DNA from 3 places in the Staphylococcus felis genome. Region 1 is predicted to be linked to each of the others. Evidence: predicted binding sites of a transcription regulator. Region 1 holds the regulator's gene; each other region holds the start of a gene.
What was found. Region 1 encodes CtsR, which represses protease genes until heat stress. Its sites were predicted from a motif close to ATGGTCAATAAAGGTCAAACA; they were not measured.
Positions count from the first base shown of each region.

Region 2: the regulator CtsR is predicted to act here: its motif matches at 4,849-4,869, upstream of clpP (ATP-dependent Clp endopeptidase proteolytic subunit ClpP).
Region 3: the regulator CtsR is predicted to act here: its motif matches at 3,830-3,850, upstream of clpB (ATP-dependent chaperone ClpB).

Region 1 covers NZ_CP027770.1:408,857-415,206, reverse strand. The annotation lists gene pdxT (pyridoxal 5'-phosphate synthase glutaminase subunit PdxT) at 1-460, shown strand, start outside; gene C7J90_RS02045 (NupC/NupG family nucleoside CNT transporter) at 520-1,725, opposite strand; gene C7J90_RS02040 (CtsR family transcriptional regulator) at 1,887-2,348, shown strand; gene C7J90_RS02035 (UvrB/UvrC motif-containing protein) at 2,362-2,889, shown strand; gene C7J90_RS02030 (protein arginine kinase) at 2,882-3,886, shown strand; gene C7J90_RS02025 (ATP-dependent Clp protease ATP-binding subunit) at 3,902-6,350, shown strand, end outside.
Region 2 covers NZ_CP027770.1:154,577-160,926, forward strand. The annotation lists gene C7J90_RS00790 (GNAT family N-acetyltransferase) at 22-507, opposite strand; gene C7J90_RS00795 (M4 family metallopeptidase) at 671-2,179, shown strand; gene kynU (kynureninase) at 2,551-3,834, opposite strand; gene C7J90_RS00805 (cold-shock protein) at 4,203-4,403, opposite strand; tRNA gene C7J90_RS00810 (tRNA-Arg) at 4,695-4,766, opposite strand; gene clpP (ATP-dependent Clp endopeptidase proteolytic subunit ClpP) at 4,917-5,507, shown strand; gene C7J90_RS00820 (helix-turn-helix domain-containing protein) at 5,629-6,171, shown strand; gene C7J90_RS00825 (IS3 family transposase) at 6,195-6,350, shown strand, end outside.
Region 3 covers NZ_CP027770.1:1,410,729-1,417,078, forward strand. The annotation lists gene C7J90_RS06595 (fumarylacetoacetate hydrolase family protein) at 1-109, shown strand, start outside; gene C7J90_RS06600 (YisL family protein) at 697-1,086, shown strand; gene C7J90_RS06605 (CoA-disulfide reductase) at 1,158-2,483, opposite strand; gene C7J90_RS06610 (Cof-type HAD-IIB family hydrolase) at 2,508-3,326, opposite strand; gene C7J90_RS06615 (metal-sulfur cluster assembly factor) at 3,437-3,745, shown strand; gene clpB (ATP-dependent chaperone ClpB) at 3,950-6,350, shown strand, end outside.

The DNA of each region.
Region 1 (6,350 bases):
GGAAATTGATGGATTAATCATTCCTGGTGGTGAATCGACAACATTACGTCGATTAATGGATTTATATGGATTTAAAAAGGCACTTCAGCAATCTGATTTACCGATGTTTGGCACATGTGCAGGTTTAATAGTGCTTGCGAAGGATATTGTAGGCGAAGAAGGATATCTTCAAAAGTTAGATATTACAGTGGAACGTAATTCATTTGGGCGCCAAGTGGATAGTTTCGAAGCAGATTTAAACATTAAAGGTATTCAGCAATCTGTCGAAGGTGTATTTATACGCGCACCACACATTCAATCTGTTGAACCTGCTGTTGAGGTACTAGGCGAAATTGATGGAAAAATCATCGCTGTTCGTCAAGACCAATATTTAGGTGTTTCTTTTCATCCCGAATTAACAGATGACTACAGTATCATTAATTATTTTATTCACAACGTGGTTGCACCTTCAAAAAAATGATATCGAAAAGAGGTTGTGAGAAAGCAGTTTTACTTTCTCACAACCTCTTCTTTTAGTGTTTATAAGAAAAAGCCAGCGATTGTTGCAGAAATAAATGAAACAAGTGTTGCACCGAATAACAATTTAATGCCAAAGCGGGCAACAATGTCACCTTTTTCATCGTTTAATGATTTAATGGCACCTGAGATAATCCCAATTGAACTAAAGTTTGCAAATGAGACTAAGAAAACTGAAACGACACCCATTGCACGTTCGGATAAACCATCTACTTTGCCAAGTTCAGTCATTGCAACAAACTCATTTGATAATAGTTTTGTAGCCATAATTGAACCGGCATCTACTGCGTCACTCCACGGAATACCTGTTAAAAAGGCAAGAGGCGCAAAAACAAATCCGATGAGTGTTTGGAAGTTCCAATTAATAGCACCACCAGATGCTAAATTAAATAATCCACCTACAAGACCGTTTAATAGCGCAATTAATGCGATGTATCCGATAAGCATTGCACCGACGATTACAGCGACTTTAAAACCATCAAGTATATACTCCCCAAGCATTTCAAAGAAAGATTGTCTTTTTTTATCTTCTGAGATCAAAAGCTTATCGTCTTCTTCATTTACTTTGTATGGATTGATAATTGAAGCGATGATAAAACCGCCGAATAAGTTAAGTACCACTGCTGTTACAACATATTTTGGTTCTACTAGTGTAAAGTAAGCACCAATAATTGATGCCGATACCGTTGACATTGCTGAAGCAGTTAATGTGTACAGACGATGCTTCGGTATGTAAGGTAATTGTTTTTTTAATGAAATAAATACTTCAGATTGTCCTAAAATGGCAGAAGCTACGGCATTGTAAGACTCTAAGCGCCCCATACCATTAATTTTAGAAATTAAAAAGCCTAGTACATTGATGATTAACGGTAAAATTCTTAAGTATTGTAAAATCCCGATTAAAGCTGAAATGAAAACGATAGGTAATAATACACTTAAGAAGAAAGACATAGCACCTTCGTTAACCATTCCCCCAAAAACAAAATCAACACCTACTGCGGCTTGTTTTAATAAATAACCAAAACCTGTGGCAATGCCTCCTACAATCTTAATCCCAATTGTTGTTTTTAGTAGGAAGTAAGCCAGCACAAGTTGGATTACAAGCATAATGCCAATATATTTCCAACGTACATTTTTCTTATCAGAACTTGCGGCTAATGCAAGTGCTAAGAAGAAGATAATTCCAATAATCCCAATTAAAATATGCATCTATCTCACACCTTTTTTTAATTTAAATGCTCACTAAGAATATGATACACCAAAAGTAGAATCAGTAACACAATAAATTGATGAAAAGAAAATCAAATTGTTTGAAAAAGGTCAAAGTTGGTCATATAATATAGTCAAAGATGGTCAAAAGGGGTGATAACATGCATAATATGTCTGACATCATAGAGCAGTATATTAAGCAACTTTTTGAAGAAGCTAAAGACGATGTTGTAGAAATTCAGCGCGCTAACATTGCCCAGCGTTTTGATTGTGTACCATCTCAGTTGAATTATGTCATCAAAACACGATTTACAAACGAACATGGCTATGAAATTGAAAGTAAACGTGGTGGCGGAGGATATATTCGCATCACTAAAATAGAGACAAAAAATCACGCTGATTATATTAAGCGTTTGATGGGACTGATTGGTACATCGATTTCTCAACAGCAAGCATACTATATTATTGATGGTTTATTTGAAAATAATTTGATTACTGAGCGTGAAGCAAAAATGATTTCTGCTGTAATCGATAGAGAAACATTAAAAATGGATGTAGCAGCAAGGGATATTATACGCGCTAACATTCTTAAAAGACTATTACCGGTCATTAATTATTACTAGAAGGTGATGTGCTATGTATAGCGATAAGCAAAAACTTGACCAACGTAATCTCAATGAAGAAAAACGACCACATGTCGGTTTGTTTCACGAGTCTATGAATAATCACGCTGAAGAAAATTGGCATGAAGGTGATGATGTAGAGGGCACATTTGTCATTAAACAAATCCTTCAACATCTTGCAGCAAAGCATGGTATTAATGTTGATCAAGTTGTATATCGCGAAGAAAAACGCTGTCCAACTTGTCAAATGACATTAAAAGATATTGCGCATGTTGGCAAATTCGGATGTCATGATTGTTATCAAACATTTAAAGATGATGTGTACGATATCGTTAGGCGTGTTCAAGGTGGACATACGGAGCATTCAGGTAAATGCCCTAAATCGTCACAGCAAAAGCGAGCATTAAAAAAGCAAATCGATGAAAAGCGAGCACGACTCGATGTACTTGTGTCTCAGCAAGAATTTGAACAAGCAGCTGTTGTTCGTGACGAAATCAAAGCGCTAGAACAACAGAGTGAGGAGTTGAAACGTGATGTCTGAGGAACTTAACCAACCTATTGGACAATGGATGCAAAACGCAACAACTCAACCTGTTATCATGTCGTCGCGTATTAGACTTGCACGTAATCTCGAAAATCATGTACATCCTCTGATGTTTTCAAATGAAGAAGAAGGTTACCGAGTGGTGAATGAAGTTCAAGATGCATTGCCAGATTTAAAAGTGATTCGTTTAGATGAATTGGATCAACAAAGCAAATATAAATTAGTTGCAAAGCATTTGATTAGTCCGGAGCTCACAAAGCAACCAGCATCTGCAGTGTTACTGAATGATGATGAATCTATCAGTATTATGGTTAATGAAGAAGATCATGTCAGAATTCAAGCAATGGGGACAGACTTATCACTTAGTACACTTTTTGAAAGAGCTTCAGAAGTTGATGATCAGCTTGATGTGCATACAGATATTAGCTATGACGAAGAACTGGGTTATCTCACTACATGTCCGACAAATGTTGGGACAGGAATGAGAGCAAGTGTGATGTTGCATTTACCTGGTTTATCCATTATGAAGAGGATGAATCGTATCGCACAGACAATCAATCGTTTTGGATTTACGATTCGCGGTATTTACGGCGAAGGATCTCAAGTCTATGGACATGTGTATCAAGTATCCAATCAGCTGACGTTAGGTAAGAGTGAACAAGAAATCATAGATGCATTAACAGAACTAGTCCAACAAATTATTAATGAAGAGTTAGAGTTGCGCGAACGCTTACACGAGCACAAAACAGTCGAAACACTCGACCGTGTTTATCGTTCACTTGGTATTTTAAAGTATAGTCATCTCATATCAGTAGAAGAAGCGTCTTATCGATTAAGCGACATCAAACTGGGTATTGATTTAGGGATTATTGAAATAGATGATTTTAATTTTAATGAGTTGATTATTGCTATACAGTCCCCATTTTTAATAGATGAAACTGAAGAACATTCAATTGAAGAAAAAAGAGCTGAAATTTTAAGAAGATATATATAATTAGGAGGTTAATATATGTTATTTGGTAGACTTACAGAACGTGCACAACGTGTTTTAGCCCATGCACAAGAAGAGGCAATCCGTTTAAACCATTCCAATATTGGAACAGAACATTTACTACTAGGACTTATGAAAGAACCAGAAGGCATTGCTGCAAAAGTGCTTGAGAGTTTTGATATTACAGAAGACAAAGTAGTAGCAGAAGTTGAAAAGTTAATCGGTCACGGTCAAGATCACGTAGGTGCGTTGCATTATACACCACGTGCGAAGAAGGTCATTGAACTCTCAATGGATGAAGCGCGAAAATTACAACACAACTTTGTAGGAACAGAACACATTTTATTAGGTTTAATTCGTGAAAATGAAGGTGTGGCAGCACGTGTGTTTGCTAACTTAGATTTGAACATTACAAAAGCGAGAGCACAAGTGGTCAAAGCGCTTGGAAGTCCAGAATCTGCGAATAAAGCAGGTCAAACGAATAAAGCCAATAGCACGCCGACGTTAGATAGCTTAGCAAGAGATTTAACAGTGATTGCGAAAGATGGAACGTTAGATCCCGTTGTAGGGCGTAATAAAGAAATTACGCGTGTGATTGAAGTGTTAAGCCGTCGTACAAAAAATAATCCCGTACTCATTGGTGAGCCAGGGGTTGGTAAAACAGCAATTGCTGAAGGATTAGCCCAAGCTATCGTCAACAATGAGGTACCAGAAACATTAAAAGATAAACGTGTAATGTCACTTGATATGGGCACAGTTGTTGCCGGAACAAAATATCGTGGTGAATTTGAAGAACGTTTGAAAAAGGTAATGGAAGAAATTCATCAAGCAGGTAATGTTATTTTATTTATTGATGAATTGCATACACTTATTGGCGCAGGTGGTGCAGAAGGTGCTATCGATGCATCGAACATTTTAAAACCTGCTCTTGCACGTGGGGAATTACAATGTATAGGTGCCACAACTTTAGATGAATATCGTAAAAACATTGAAAAAGATGCAGCATTAGAGCGTCGTTTTCAACCTGTACAAGTGGATGAACCATCTGTTGAAGATACGATTGCAATTTTAAAAGGTCTACGTGACCGCTATGAAGCACATCATCGTATTAACATTTCAGATGAAGCGGTTGAAGCTGCAGCAAAATTAAGTAATCGTTATGTTCAAGACCGTTTCTTGCCGGACAAAGCGATAGATTTAATCGATGAAGCAAGTTCAAAAGTACGTCTAAAAAGTCATACGACACCTTCAAACTTAAAAGAGATTGAACAACAAATTGAACAAGTTAAAAATGAAAAAGATGCAGCTGTGCACGCACAAGAATTTGAAAATGCAGCTAATTTACGTGATAAACAATCAAAGCTTGAACAACAATATGAAGAAGCCAAAAATGAATGGAAAAATAATCAAGGTGGTCGTCACACTTCATTGACTGCAGAAGATATTGCGGAAGTCATTGCTGGATGGACGGGTATTCCATTAACAAGATTAAATGAAACGGAATCAGATCGTTTGCTTAATCTAGAAGAAACTTTACATGAGCGTGTGATTGGTCAAAAAGATGCAGTAACGTCTATTTCGAAAGCGGTTCGCCGCGCCCGTGCAGGACTCAAAGATCCGAAACGCCCAATCGGTAGTTTTATCTTCTTAGGACCAACTGGTGTCGGTAAAACTGAACTCGCTCGTGCCCTTGCTGAATCTATGTTTGGTGAAGAAGATGCAATGATTCGTGTGGATATGAGTGAATTTATGGAGAAACATGCTGTGAGTCGCTTGGTCGGAGCTCCTCCTGGATATGTAGGACATGACGATGGAGGACAATTAACGGAAAAAGTACGCCGTAAACCATACTCAGTGATTTTATTTGATGAGATAGAAAAAGCACATCCTGATGTTTTCAATATCCTTTTACAAGTACTTGATGATGGTCATTTAACTGATACGAAAGGTCGTCGTGTTGATTTCCGTAATACGGTCATTATCATGACATCTAACGTCGGAGCACAAGAGTTACAAGATCAACGCTTTGCTGGTTTTGGTGGCACAGTACAAGGCAATGATTATGAAACAATTCGCAATACAATGATGAAAGAATTGAAAAATGCATTCCGACCAGAATTTTTAAACCGTGTGGATGATATCATTGTTTTCCATAAATTAAGTAAAGACGAATTAAAAGCAATTGTTACGAAAATGGTCGGCAAACTCACACAACGTTTGTCAGAACAAAACATTCACGTTGAAGTGACAGAAGAAGCTAAAAATAAAATTGCGGATGAAGGATATGACCCAGAATATGGGGCACGTCCATTGATTCGAGCAATTCAGAAGACTGTAGAAGACAATCTTAGTGAGCTTATCTTAGAAGGTAAAGAATTAGAAGGTAAAAATGTAACAGTTGACTATGATGGAGAATCTTATCAATACAAAGTATCAGAACGCAATTCAGATGAAACAAAAGCAGAAG
Region 2 (6,350 bases), 250 kb from region 1:
TTGTCACTTTGTTTTTAATGCTTACAAAAATTTTTGAAGGAATACAAGATCTAACCATCGATCAAATTTATGTGCCACTTCCTTTATTACACCAACTTCAACAAAGCCATACTTTTGATGTAACGCAAAACTACCTGAATTGCTAGAATCAATACCTGCGATTAATGTATGATAGCCTTTTTCTTTTGCCTCTTTAATCAAGCGCTCTAATAGTTGTGATGCAATCCCTTTTTGTCTATCTGAAGCACGTACGTATATGGAATGCTCAACTGTGTATTTATATAGTGGCCACGCTCTAAATGGACCATACGTTGCAAATCCGGCAACACGCCCTTCCTCTTCATAAACAAAGATAGGTATCTGCTGAACCTCTTTTTGCCTCATCCATGACCGTCTTTCTTCCATTGTACTGAGCTCATCTGTATAGACTGCTGTAGTATTGGCAATAGCGTCATTATAAATATCCAAAATCTCCGGTAAATCCTGTTCCTTTATTAAACGTATCATAGGCCTCTCCTTTTTAGTTACTGAATATCACTTTATTTACAACTTACTAATTGTGAATTTAAATCATTATGTTATATTACGCTATTTATTTATTTTGTTATATTTAATATATTTCTCTTATAATTATGATATATTTAATTAAATATTATTAGGAGGTTTTTTAATGTTCAAAAAATTATGTTTAAGCTCATTAGTATTAAGTTCTATTATCATTTTCAAAACACCTTCATCTTTTGCGAGTTCTATCACACCTCAAGAAGACTTACATGTTCGTAACCATAGCGATGTTATTAAAGTAGTTAAACAAGTTGTATCACAGCAACAAACAAAAAGTAAATCCCCTTCTTTTAGTATTGAAAACATTGAGACAGACCCACTGAATTACACACACTACACACTTTACCCAAAATATGATAAACATCTTGCAACAGATAAAGAAATCAAAGTACATGTCAATCCTAAAGGAAAAGTTATCCTTATTAATGGTGACTTTGAAGTCTCAACAGTTCGTCCAAGCAATCAAATCAAACTCTCCAAAGAAGAAGCATTAAATCGGGCATTCAAAAGTATCAAAATGAATCGTAAACAAGCTTCAAACGGAGAGAACCAAGTCGTTCAATCTAACCAAGCAGTCATTAATACAGATCAAGAAAAATATATTTATGACATTGAGTTAATTACACTTCACCCAAGTCCAAGTCATTGGCACATTCAAGTCAATGCTGATAATGGCGCTATCATTGAAAAAACCAACCTCATACAATCAGCTGATACAATTGGAACAGGCGTTGGTGTTCGTGGGGATGAAAAACCAATTCATATCAATAAAACAAGCGATGGTTATCGTCTGGAAGATATCTCACGACCATCTACTTTATCCGCTTATCGTCTTGACACATCAACAGGTATCGCTAAAATCATTAAAGATACTGATACACGTTTTGATGCCCCAACTCAACGTGCTGGCGTAGATGCTAATGTATATGCAGGACAAGTCTATGATTATTTTAAAAATACGTTTAACCGCAATTCTTACGATGATAACGGGAGTCCTATTATTTCTATAACACATGTCAATCAATTTCAAGGGGTTAATACGACTAACAATGCCGCATGGATTGGCGACAAGATGATATATGGTGATGGTGACAATTCGACTTATCTTGGTTTTTCAGGCGCCAATGATATTATTGCACATGAATTAACGCATGGTATTACACAAGAAACAGCAAATCTTGATTATAATAATCAACCAGGTGCACTCAATGAGAGCTTCTCTGATGTATTCGCGTATTTTATTGACTTTGAGGATACTTTGATTGGAGAAGATATTTATAAATATCCATCTCCAAAAAAAGCGCTCAGAAGTATGGAAAATCCAACGTTATATAACCAGCCCGCACATATGAATCAATACGTACGAACAAATCAAGATTCAGGCGGCGTTCATGCCAATTCAGGTATTCCTAACAAAGCCGCATACTTAACAACTCAAAAATTAGGCAAATCCAAGGCGGAGCAGATATACTACCGTGCACTTACAAATTATATTACCTCAAACGCACAGTTTATTGATGCTAAGCATGCCTTGGAACAATCAGCGCTTGATTTATATGGTCAAGAAGCAAAACAAGCTGTTACAGCTTCATGGGATGCAGTCGGTGTTAAATAGTCAGTATAATGTTATGTCTTAATTTCCTTTAAACATAATCGTCTGTCATAATAATCGAGCAGATATATGACCGTTATTTGACCATTCTATCACTCGGTATACTTACACTTCCTTATACGAGAGCCCATGCGTAAACAAAACAAACGCTACAAGGTGGATTCATAATGTAGTCCATACTTGTAGCGTCTTTTTGTTGCGATAACGCTATCATTCTTTCTTAACTTCTTGAATGATGACGATACTTCTTGCGAGTCTAATCATCGCGTTGCACTATCGTAGCCTATTATTGAACATTTTATATTTTGTTCCAAGCTTTATCCAATGTTTAAAGATAAGCTGTCTGGTTCTAATTATGTGGTCACGTCCTTTAATTAAGTCACTAATCCTCGATGGTTGCTGTAATTTTTATATTTCTCATTTTTAACACTATCTAACAATATTTGAATGACCTTATAAACATCTATATATGAGTTGTATAGGGCTACTGGCGCCATTCTTATGATATTGGGTTCTCTAAAATCTACTGTAACTTTTGAGTCCTTAAGTACTTGAGAAATTCTATAGGCCTCTTCATGTATTAGACAAACGTGTCCTCCACGATTTTCTGATTCTCTTGGATTGCCTATAGTAAACCCGTACTTTGATAGTGTTTCATCGGTTAAATACATCATATAATCAGTCATTTTTAAGGATTTTTTTCTTATCTCTTCAATTCCAACTTTTTCAAATATACTTAACGCCCCTTCTAAAGGAGCCATCGAGAGTAGACTAGGCGTTCCTATTTGCCAACCTGATGCATTTTTTTCATGCTCGAATTGATTTTTGAGTTGAAATTGCGTTTCATTTTTATTTCCAAACCAACCTGACAATCCCGGTGTTTTATCAAAGTGTCGTTGATTGATATATAGTCCTGCTATCGATCCAGGGCCACCATTTAAATACTTATATGTACACCATACTGCAAAGTCTGGAGATATGGATTCAAAATTGATTGGTATCGCACCTATAGCATGACAAAGATCCCATCCTATTAAAATATTTCTTTTCTTAGCTTCTTTTGTCACCTTATTAATATCTAAAATTTGCGAATTACTATAAAGTACCAATGGCAAAAACACAAGTGCAACATCATCTGTCATGGCATCAATGATATCATCTTCATAAATAAATTGACCATCACGACTTTTGACTAATTTAACTGCATCTTTAGGATCCAGTCCTTTTAATTGAACTTGACTATCAATGGCATATTTATCTGTTGGAAAATTAAGATCATCAATTAATATCTTATATTTAGAATGCGTAGGTTTATACAGCGTGCTAATGGCTTGATGTATATTAGATGTTGTACTTCCAACTATCGCTACCTCTTCAGGCATAGCACCAACTAGCGGAGCCATTTTTGCAGCTAGATTGTTCGAATAGTTGAAATACTTATTATTTTTTATATTCCATAACCCTACACATTCCTTTTTCCATATTTCAAGTATTTCATCTAAAGTTTCACTAGCTTCCTTTGATTTAAGACCTAGAGAGTTGCCACACATATATATTTCTTCTTCATTTATAAAAAAATGCTCTCTCCATTTACCTAATGGATCTATTTTGTCTAGATGAATTGCATATAGCTCATTTTTCTCAAATTTATAGTGCATCGTTATAGCTCCTCAAAAAACTTTTATATTAGTAAAGCGTTATAATAAATCAAAATGTTTATTTTAAATGGGTTTAATATCATAAATATTTGTAAATACCACCTACCATTCTACAATAACTATCGCTCCGAACAATACTAAACGATCCATTTCTCTCCAATTGAAGTATATTAATATTTATATATCAACTTCCTTCGCATTATTTTGCAAGTGATTTTTATTATTATACGCGAGGGTTTTCATTTTTTGAAATAATATATAAAAAGAATCGATTAAGTAAAATGATTTTACTTAACCGATTCTTTGTTTTAGCTAGTCATTATGTCCTAGCTTCATCTATATAGTTATATATTCAGTACGTTTTTAAATTACATTTTAACAACGTTAGACGCTTGATCACCACGGTCACCTTGAACGATGTCAAAGTCAACGTTTTGACCTTCTTCTAAAGTTTTGTATCCATCGCCAACGATAGCTGAGAAGTGCACGAATACATCGTCCCCATCTTGACGCTCGATAAATCCAAAACCTTTTTCTGCGTTAAACCATTTTACTGTTCCACTATACATAAGAATACCTCCATGTGCGAATTGCACGTTATATTTGTAAATAAATGCTTTAATCAAAAGGAGTTATTCTTAAAATAAACTACAATTTAATTCTCGAGCTTTAAATACTATAACCATCACTATACGCTCATATGGGTCTTTTGTAAAGTAAAATCTGTCGTTTATAAACATTCAACTTATTTATTGCCTCATCTTTGCTAAAAAAAATTGCGTGTTGTCCCATTAAAAACATCACACAATAAAGTTCTAATCAATTCGAAACATTTTTAAACACACTAAAAAACTAAATAGCCCCCTCGAGAGGAATCGAACCTCTATTATAAGAACCGGAATCTTACGTGTTATCCATTACACTACGAGGGGTGAATTTAAAAACTAACATTTATTTTATCGCGCAATTTATCATTGGTCAAATATTGAAATAATCTTTATTTGTAAGCATAATTTTTTGACCATTTTTGACTTTTAAGTTAAAATAAACTCATACAAAAGATATTTAGGAGGAAATCTAATATGAATTTAATTCCTACAGTTATTGAAACAACTAATCGCGGAGAGCGCGCATATGATATTTATTCACGTTTATTAAAAGACCGTATTATTATGTTAGGCTCTGCAATTGATGACAACGTTGCAAATTCTATCGTATCACAACTTTTATTTTTACAAGCACAAGATGCCGAGAAAGACATCTATCTCTACATTAACTCACCAGGTGGCAGTGTCACGGCAGGCTTTGCAATTTATGATACGATTCAACATATTAAACCTGATGTTCAAACCATCTGTATTGGAATGGCCGCTTCAATGGGATCATTCTTATTAGCTGCTGGTACTAAAGGTAAACGTTTTGCTTTACCAAATGCTGAAGTTATGATTCACCAACCACTTGGTGGCGCTCAAGGGCAAGCAACTGAAATTGAAATTGCTGCAAACCACATCCTAAAAACACGTGCGAAATTAAACAAAATTTTATCTGAACGTACAGGTCAACCGATTGAAAAAATCGAAAAGGACACAGATCGTGATAACTTCTTAACAGCAGAAGAAGCCAAAGAATATGGCTTAATCGATGAAGTGATGGAACCCGAACATTTATCATAATGATAGATAAAGCGTCTGGGACATCAATCCCAAAATAACAGCGTAGAGATGATTCATGATTGAATCTGATGTGCACCCCAAAAGTTGGACTAAAAAATCTAACTTTATGGGGTGCATTTTTATGGGTAAACATTATAAATTTGAAATCAAGTTAAAAATAGTTCAGGAATATTTAAATAGTAGTTTAGGATATGAGAAATTAGCTAAAAAATATAGTATATCTCATTATTCTATACTTCAAAGATGGGTTAACCAGTATTTGGAATTTGGACCAAAAGGATTAGATAAAAAATTGCAGAATAAAGAATATACTAGAGATTTTAAAGTATCTGTTTTAAGATTTAGACAAGAAAATAAATTGTCTTATCGAGAAACAGCCAATCACTTTAAAATTTCTAATCCAGCTATGTTAGCCGTTTGGCAGCGTAAATTTAATGAAGAAGGTATTCTCGGTTTAGACAATAAACAGAGAGGACGTCCTTCTAAAATGAAAAGAAAGCAGACAAAAGTTAAACCAGATAATCATTTACCATTAAAAGAAGATGAACGCGAAGAATTAGAAAGACTTAGAAATGAAAATGAAATGTTGAAAGCAGGTATCGCTTATCAAAAAAAGTTACAACGCTTGACCCAACATTACGGAAGCAAACATCCGAAAAAGTAAAGGTCATTAAAGAATTACATGAAATGTATCAATTTGGGTTAAGCCTTCTGTTTGAAGTTACAGAAATAGCTAAATCCGTGTACTACTACTGGCTTGAACGTTTCAAAAAACCTAAAAAAGATATAGATATAGTTGAATCTATTAAGCAAATTTGTAAAGAAAGTGATTATACTTATGGT
Region 3 (6,350 bases), 1.0 Mb from region 1:
TGCAGGTATGAATCCACCTCAATTTTTACAACCAGGTGATGAAGTCAAAGTGACCATTGATAACATTGGTACTTTAACAAATTACATTTCTAAATCAGAAGAATCATAATCGATATAAAGGCTGGAATGAAGGTGCATATTAAGATGCATCTTCATTCCATTTTTTTATGTTACTTAGATGAGTATATTTAAAAAGGTTCTATAGTAAATCGGACTGGTGTATAAATAATTTCATTTATTTGATTGTTCCATAAAGCCTCGCTTTTCTAGACGTCTCACCTCAACTCATTTTAAGATTGAACTTACCCAATCTTAAAATGGATTTTCGGTTACGGCAAGATGCCTCAGAAGTCTCGTCTTAGGAAACAATCAAATTTGCTATATTTATTCACACCCTTAAGTTATAAAATATGTTTTACCAACTCAATTTTACTGATTTATGTTGTATTAAAAGAGGCGTTAATGTTCAAGACTTTATGATCACACAACGAAAAAAGAGTTAAGCAATCCATTATTGCATAACGCCTTAATTTAATGCGACCAGTCCAATTTGACTGAGCGCCTTTAAAATTCACATATCATTTGAAGAAGTGCAAGGGTTATTCGAGGTTTTTAAAGGTTGAATAATGGAAATGGATAAGTATCAAGGCATTGAATATGTTATGATAGACAAGGTGTATAAAAGGAGGGAAAATAATGCTTTTAACAAATTTGCATATTATAAGTTGGGTTATTTTGCTAATTCTATTTTTTGCAGCATATGAAAATTTCTCAGATAAACAAGGCGCAACGCCATTATTTAAGCCACTACACATGGCATTACGTCTTTTTATGGTATTTGTATTGATTACAGGCTTTTGGCTTATTTCAAAAGCGTTTATGAGTGGAGATGCAAACCATATGCTATTAACATTGAAGATGGTTGGTGGATTAGCTGTTGTGGGGTTAATGGAAGTGACATTAGCACGTAAGAAAAAGGCAACTTCAAGTCGTAAGCTGTTTGTGTGGACATGGGTTGTTGCGATTATCACGATTCTTTTAGGTGCTATTTTGCCTTGGGGACCTATTACTGGACTCTTTCACTAAATAAAATGTCTATCATCATTAATTGCTTAAATAAGCGTATGATGATAGACATTTTTGCTATCTCATTCTTATTAGTGATTTCGAGATTTATATCCTATCATATTAATCAAATCTTTAGGATGACTGTATGGTGGTGCATAGGCGACTTCAAATTCGACCAAGTCATCCACTTTTGCATGATGCATCATAGCCATCGTTAATACATCGATACGTTTATCAACACCCTTTTGACCTACAGCAGCTGCACGAATGATTTGCCGTGTATCAGTATCAAAATAGACACGTAAATGAACTTCTGAATTTTGAGGATAATATCCTGCATGTGTCCCATTTTTGACATCGATAACGCGATAGTTGAATTTTGAAAGATCAGCAGTTGAAACACCTGTACTTGCTAACGTGTACTCAAAAAATTGGACAATATTTGCCCCTAAAAACCCTTTAAAACGAACGTGAGTATTGCCGATTAAATGCTCCGCGACAATACTTGCAGCACGATGAGCACCCCAAGCGAGAGGGACATGCGTTGGTAAATCAACATGACGATAATGATGTGTTGTAATATCACCAATAGCATAGATGTTAGGAATGTTAGTTTGAAAATGATCATTTACTGGAATATAACCTTGGTCGTTTATATTGACACCAGAATCTTGTATAAACTCTGAATTCGGAATAACACCCACACCTGTGATAATTAAGTCATAAGATTCTACTAACCCTGATGTAAAAGTGACCTCTTTATCATTGATAGATTTAATCTCTTCATTCAAACGGTAAGAAATCTGATGTGATTTCAATGCGTCAAAGATGACCGCATTCATATCTTGATCCATAAGTTTATTGATGGATTCAGAACGATGAATCAAAGTAGGATTTAATCCGCGCTCATACATATTTTCAACGACTTCTAAACTGATATAACCAGCCCCAACCACAAGTACATCGTTAACTTGGTGCGCCTCAATAAAAGATTCAATTTGATCAGTATCTTCCATATTACGTAATGTAAAAAGTCGTGACGAATCAAAATTAAGTTGACGTGCACGTGCACCTGGACTCAATACTAAAACATCATAGGCATCCTTAAATGTATGACCATTTTCATGGTTATGAATTGTAACGGTTTGATTTTTACTATCGATTGCGATGACCTCATGTTTTAATTTAACATTAATATTACGATTGGATTTAAAGGATTCGGGTGTCTCTGGTAATAAATCATCACGTTCTTTGACCACATTGCCTAAATAATAAGGTAAGCCACAATTTGCAAAACTCATAAAGGCTCCTTTGTCATAAACTGTAATCTCGCTTGATGAATCTAATCGTCGAATTTGACTTGCACATGTGGCACCACCAGCTACTGCACCAACGATAATTATTTTTCTCGTCATATCAACAATGCTCCTTTAGTTTGTTTATTTTGGTATATTAAGATTGAAAAATTCGTTTAGATACACTCCTATGCCATCCTCATTATTTGAAAGCGTGCATGAGTGGGCAACGTGTTTTAATTCATCAATCGCATTTCCCATAGCTATGCCGTATTTCGCATATTTTATCATTTCAAGGTCATTATCTTCATCGCCAAAAGCAATAATAGCATCACGCTCAATATCAAGGTAGTGACGTACGTAATCAATACCAGTTGCTTTACTAATGCCTTTTTTGACAATTTCTATGACTGGAAACGGTGCACCCCAACGACGATGTTCAATGTTTTCGGCATAAAAACGTGTTAAAGCTTGTTTAACTCTAGGAATCATATACTCTTCGGCTTCAATCAGAATACTCGTAGGGTCTTCTTTTAAAATATAGCGTAAATCGCCAACTTCAGTTTTAGGATTGCCGACACTAAAGCCATCAAATAGCCGTGGGTCAGGCTTATCGATATAGACACAATCCATCACTTCAGCAATAATATTTTTAACATTCATTTTCTTTAAAGTTTCAAGGATACTATACGATAAAGATTGATCCAATTGTTCATGTAATACTTTGAAATTGGAGTCCAGCGGGTGATGAATGTATGCGCCATTAAAGTTAATGACAGGGGAGTGCATGTTCAATTCTTCATAGTAACGTCTACTTGCACGGTAAGGTCTTCCTGTTGTAATCATTAATATATGACCTTGGTTTTGTAACGCTGTTAAAACTTTAAATGTATATTGAGGGATTTCTTTAGTATCATCTAATAATGTCCCATCTAAATCTAAACAAATTAAATACTTTTTCATGTGACTCTCCTTAATACAACTGTCTGTGTACCCATATCATAGCATTTTATTGTACAACTGTGTTGATTTTGATATATTGATGTTAGTAAGTTTTCAAAGAGGTGAAAAGTATGGAAGAGGCGTTAAAAGATAGTATTTTAGGTGCATTAGAAAATGTTATTGACCCTGAATTAGGTATAGATATCGTTAATTTAGGTCTTGTATATAAAGTGGATTTAGATGATGATGGATTATGTACAGTTGAAATGACTTTAACTTCTATTGGTTGTCCATTAGGGCCACAAATTGTCGATCAAGTCAAAACAGCATTAGGTGAATTACCAGAGATTAAAGATACTGAAGTCAATATCGTTTGGAATCCACCTTGGAATAAAGATATGATGTCACGTTATGCAAAAATTGCATTAGGTGTTAATTAAATAAAGGTATGATTTGAGGAATGTTGATGTAGTGATATCAATGTTCCTCTTTTCATTAGAAAATATCTATGCACCAAAATAAAAAAAGTCAAAGAAAGTCAAACACAACTATTGAAATATTCCTGTTTAGCGTTTATACTATTAATATAGTCAAAGAAAGTCAAAGTCAAAAAATCATTTTATCAATGTAAGGAGTGAGGCCTTTTGAATATTAATCAAATGACACATTCTATTCAAAACGCACTTCAAAAAGCAATTGAATATACTAAAGATTATAAGTTAACAAACGTTGAAGTAGAGGCTGTTCTAAAAGCAGTCCTTGAAGAAACAGATAGTTTATATCAAATCATTTTAGAACGCGCGAACGTAGATACAAATGCCTTAAAAGATGCATATGAAAATAAACTTAAAAATTATCCAACTGTTAAAGGGGATAATGTTCAATATGGACAATACGTATCATCTCAGACACATCAGCTGTTTAATAAAGCTGAGTCATATATGAAATCATATGAAGATGAGTTTATTTCAATGGAGCATATCGTTCGTGCTGCTATTGATGTCGATTCAACGACACAACAATTTGTACAAAATAAAAAAGAAGTTATCATCGAAGTGATTAAAAAATTAAGAGGAGGGAATCATGTGACAACACAAAACCCTGAAGTGAACTATGAAGCACTGTCTAAATACGGAAGAGATTTAGTCGAAGAAGTGCGTAAAGGAAATATGGATCCAGTTATTGGGCGAGATGAAGAAATCAGAAATACAATACGTATATTAAGTCGAAAAACGAAAAATAACCCCGTCTTAATTGGAGAACCAGGTGTTGGTAAAACAGCCATTGTAGAAGGGCTTGCACAACGTATAGTCAAAAAAGACGTCCCAGAGTCATTGTTAGATAAAACAGTATTTGAGCTTGATTTAAGTGCGCTTGTCGCTGGAGCTAAGTACCGAGGTGAATTTGAAGAACGTCTTAAAGCCGTTTTAAAAGAAGTCAAAGAATCAGATGGTCGCATTTTACTGTTTATTGATGAAATTCACATGTTAGTAGGAGCAGGTAAAACGGATGGTGCCATGGACGCTGGCAATATGCTAAAACCCATGCTAGCGCGGGGTGAATTGCACTGTATCGGCGCAACAACATTAAATGAGTATCGTGAATATATCGAAAAAGATTCAGCATTAGAGCGTCGATTCCAAAAGGTTAACGTTTCTGAGCCGAATATAGAGGATACGATTTCAATTTTACGTGGTTTGAAAGAACGTTACGAAGTGCACCACGGTGTACGCATTCAAGATAGAGCACTTGTAGCTGCAGCAGAATTATCAGACCGCTATATCACGGATCGTTTTTTACCGGATAAAGCAATTGATCTTGTAGACCAAGCTTCGGCAACGATTCGAACAGAAATGGGTTCAAACCCAACAGAATTGGATCAGGCAAACCGCCGCGTAATGCAACTAGAAATCGAAGAAAATGCTTTGAAAAAAGAATCAGATGAAGCAAGCCGTATCCGTTTAAAAGAACTTCAAGAAGAATTAGCTGAAGAAAAAGAGAAACAAGCACAACTTCAAGCACGTGTGGAAGAAGAAAAAGAAAAAATAGCTAAAGTTCAAGAAAAACGTGCAGAACTTGACGAAAGTCGTAAAGCATTAGAAGATGCTGAGAACAATTACGACCTTGAAAAAGCAGCTATACTTCAACACGGAAAAATACCTGAATTAGAAAAAGAACTCAAAACATTAGAAGCGGCTTTTCAAGAAGATCAAGGCGACGACAAAGCAGATCGTATTATTCGAGAGGTCGTAACAGATGAAGAAATCGGTGAAATTGTGAGTCAATGGACAGGAATTCCTGTATCTAAACTTGTCGAAACAGAGCGTGAAAAACTGCTACATTTATCCGATATTTTACACGAACGCGTTGTGGGTCAAGACCGCGCAGTTGATTTAGTGTCTGATGCAGTGGTACGCGCACGTGCAGGAATTAAAGATCCAAATCGTCCAATTGGTTCATTTTTATTCCTTGGACCAACGGGGGTCGGAAAGACAGAGCTGGCAAAGTCATTGGCATCGTCATTATTTGATTCTGAAAAGCATATGATACGTATTGATATGAGTGAGTACATGGAAAAACATTCAGTCTCACGTTTAATTGGAGCCCCTCCTGGTTATGTAGGGCATGACGAAGGTGGACAACTGACTGAAGCCGTTCGACGTAACCCATACTCGGTCATTTTATTAGATGAAATTGAAAAGGCGCACTCAGATGTCTTTAATGTCTTGCTTCAAATTTTAGATGAAGGTCGCTTGACTGATTCTAAAGGGCGTCGTGTTGATTTCAAAAATACAATCATTATTATGACAAGTAATATTGGATCACAAATATTACTTGAAGATGTGAAAGATACAGGTGTTATTACGGAAGAAACTGAAAATAAAGTGATGCAAAGTTTAAATGCATACTTTAAACCAGAGATATTGAACCGTATGGATGACATTGTACTATTCCGTCCATTATCAATTGATGATATGCAAATGATTGTCGATAAAATTTTAGTTAACTTAAATATGCGCTTAATGGATCAACGTATCCAACTGG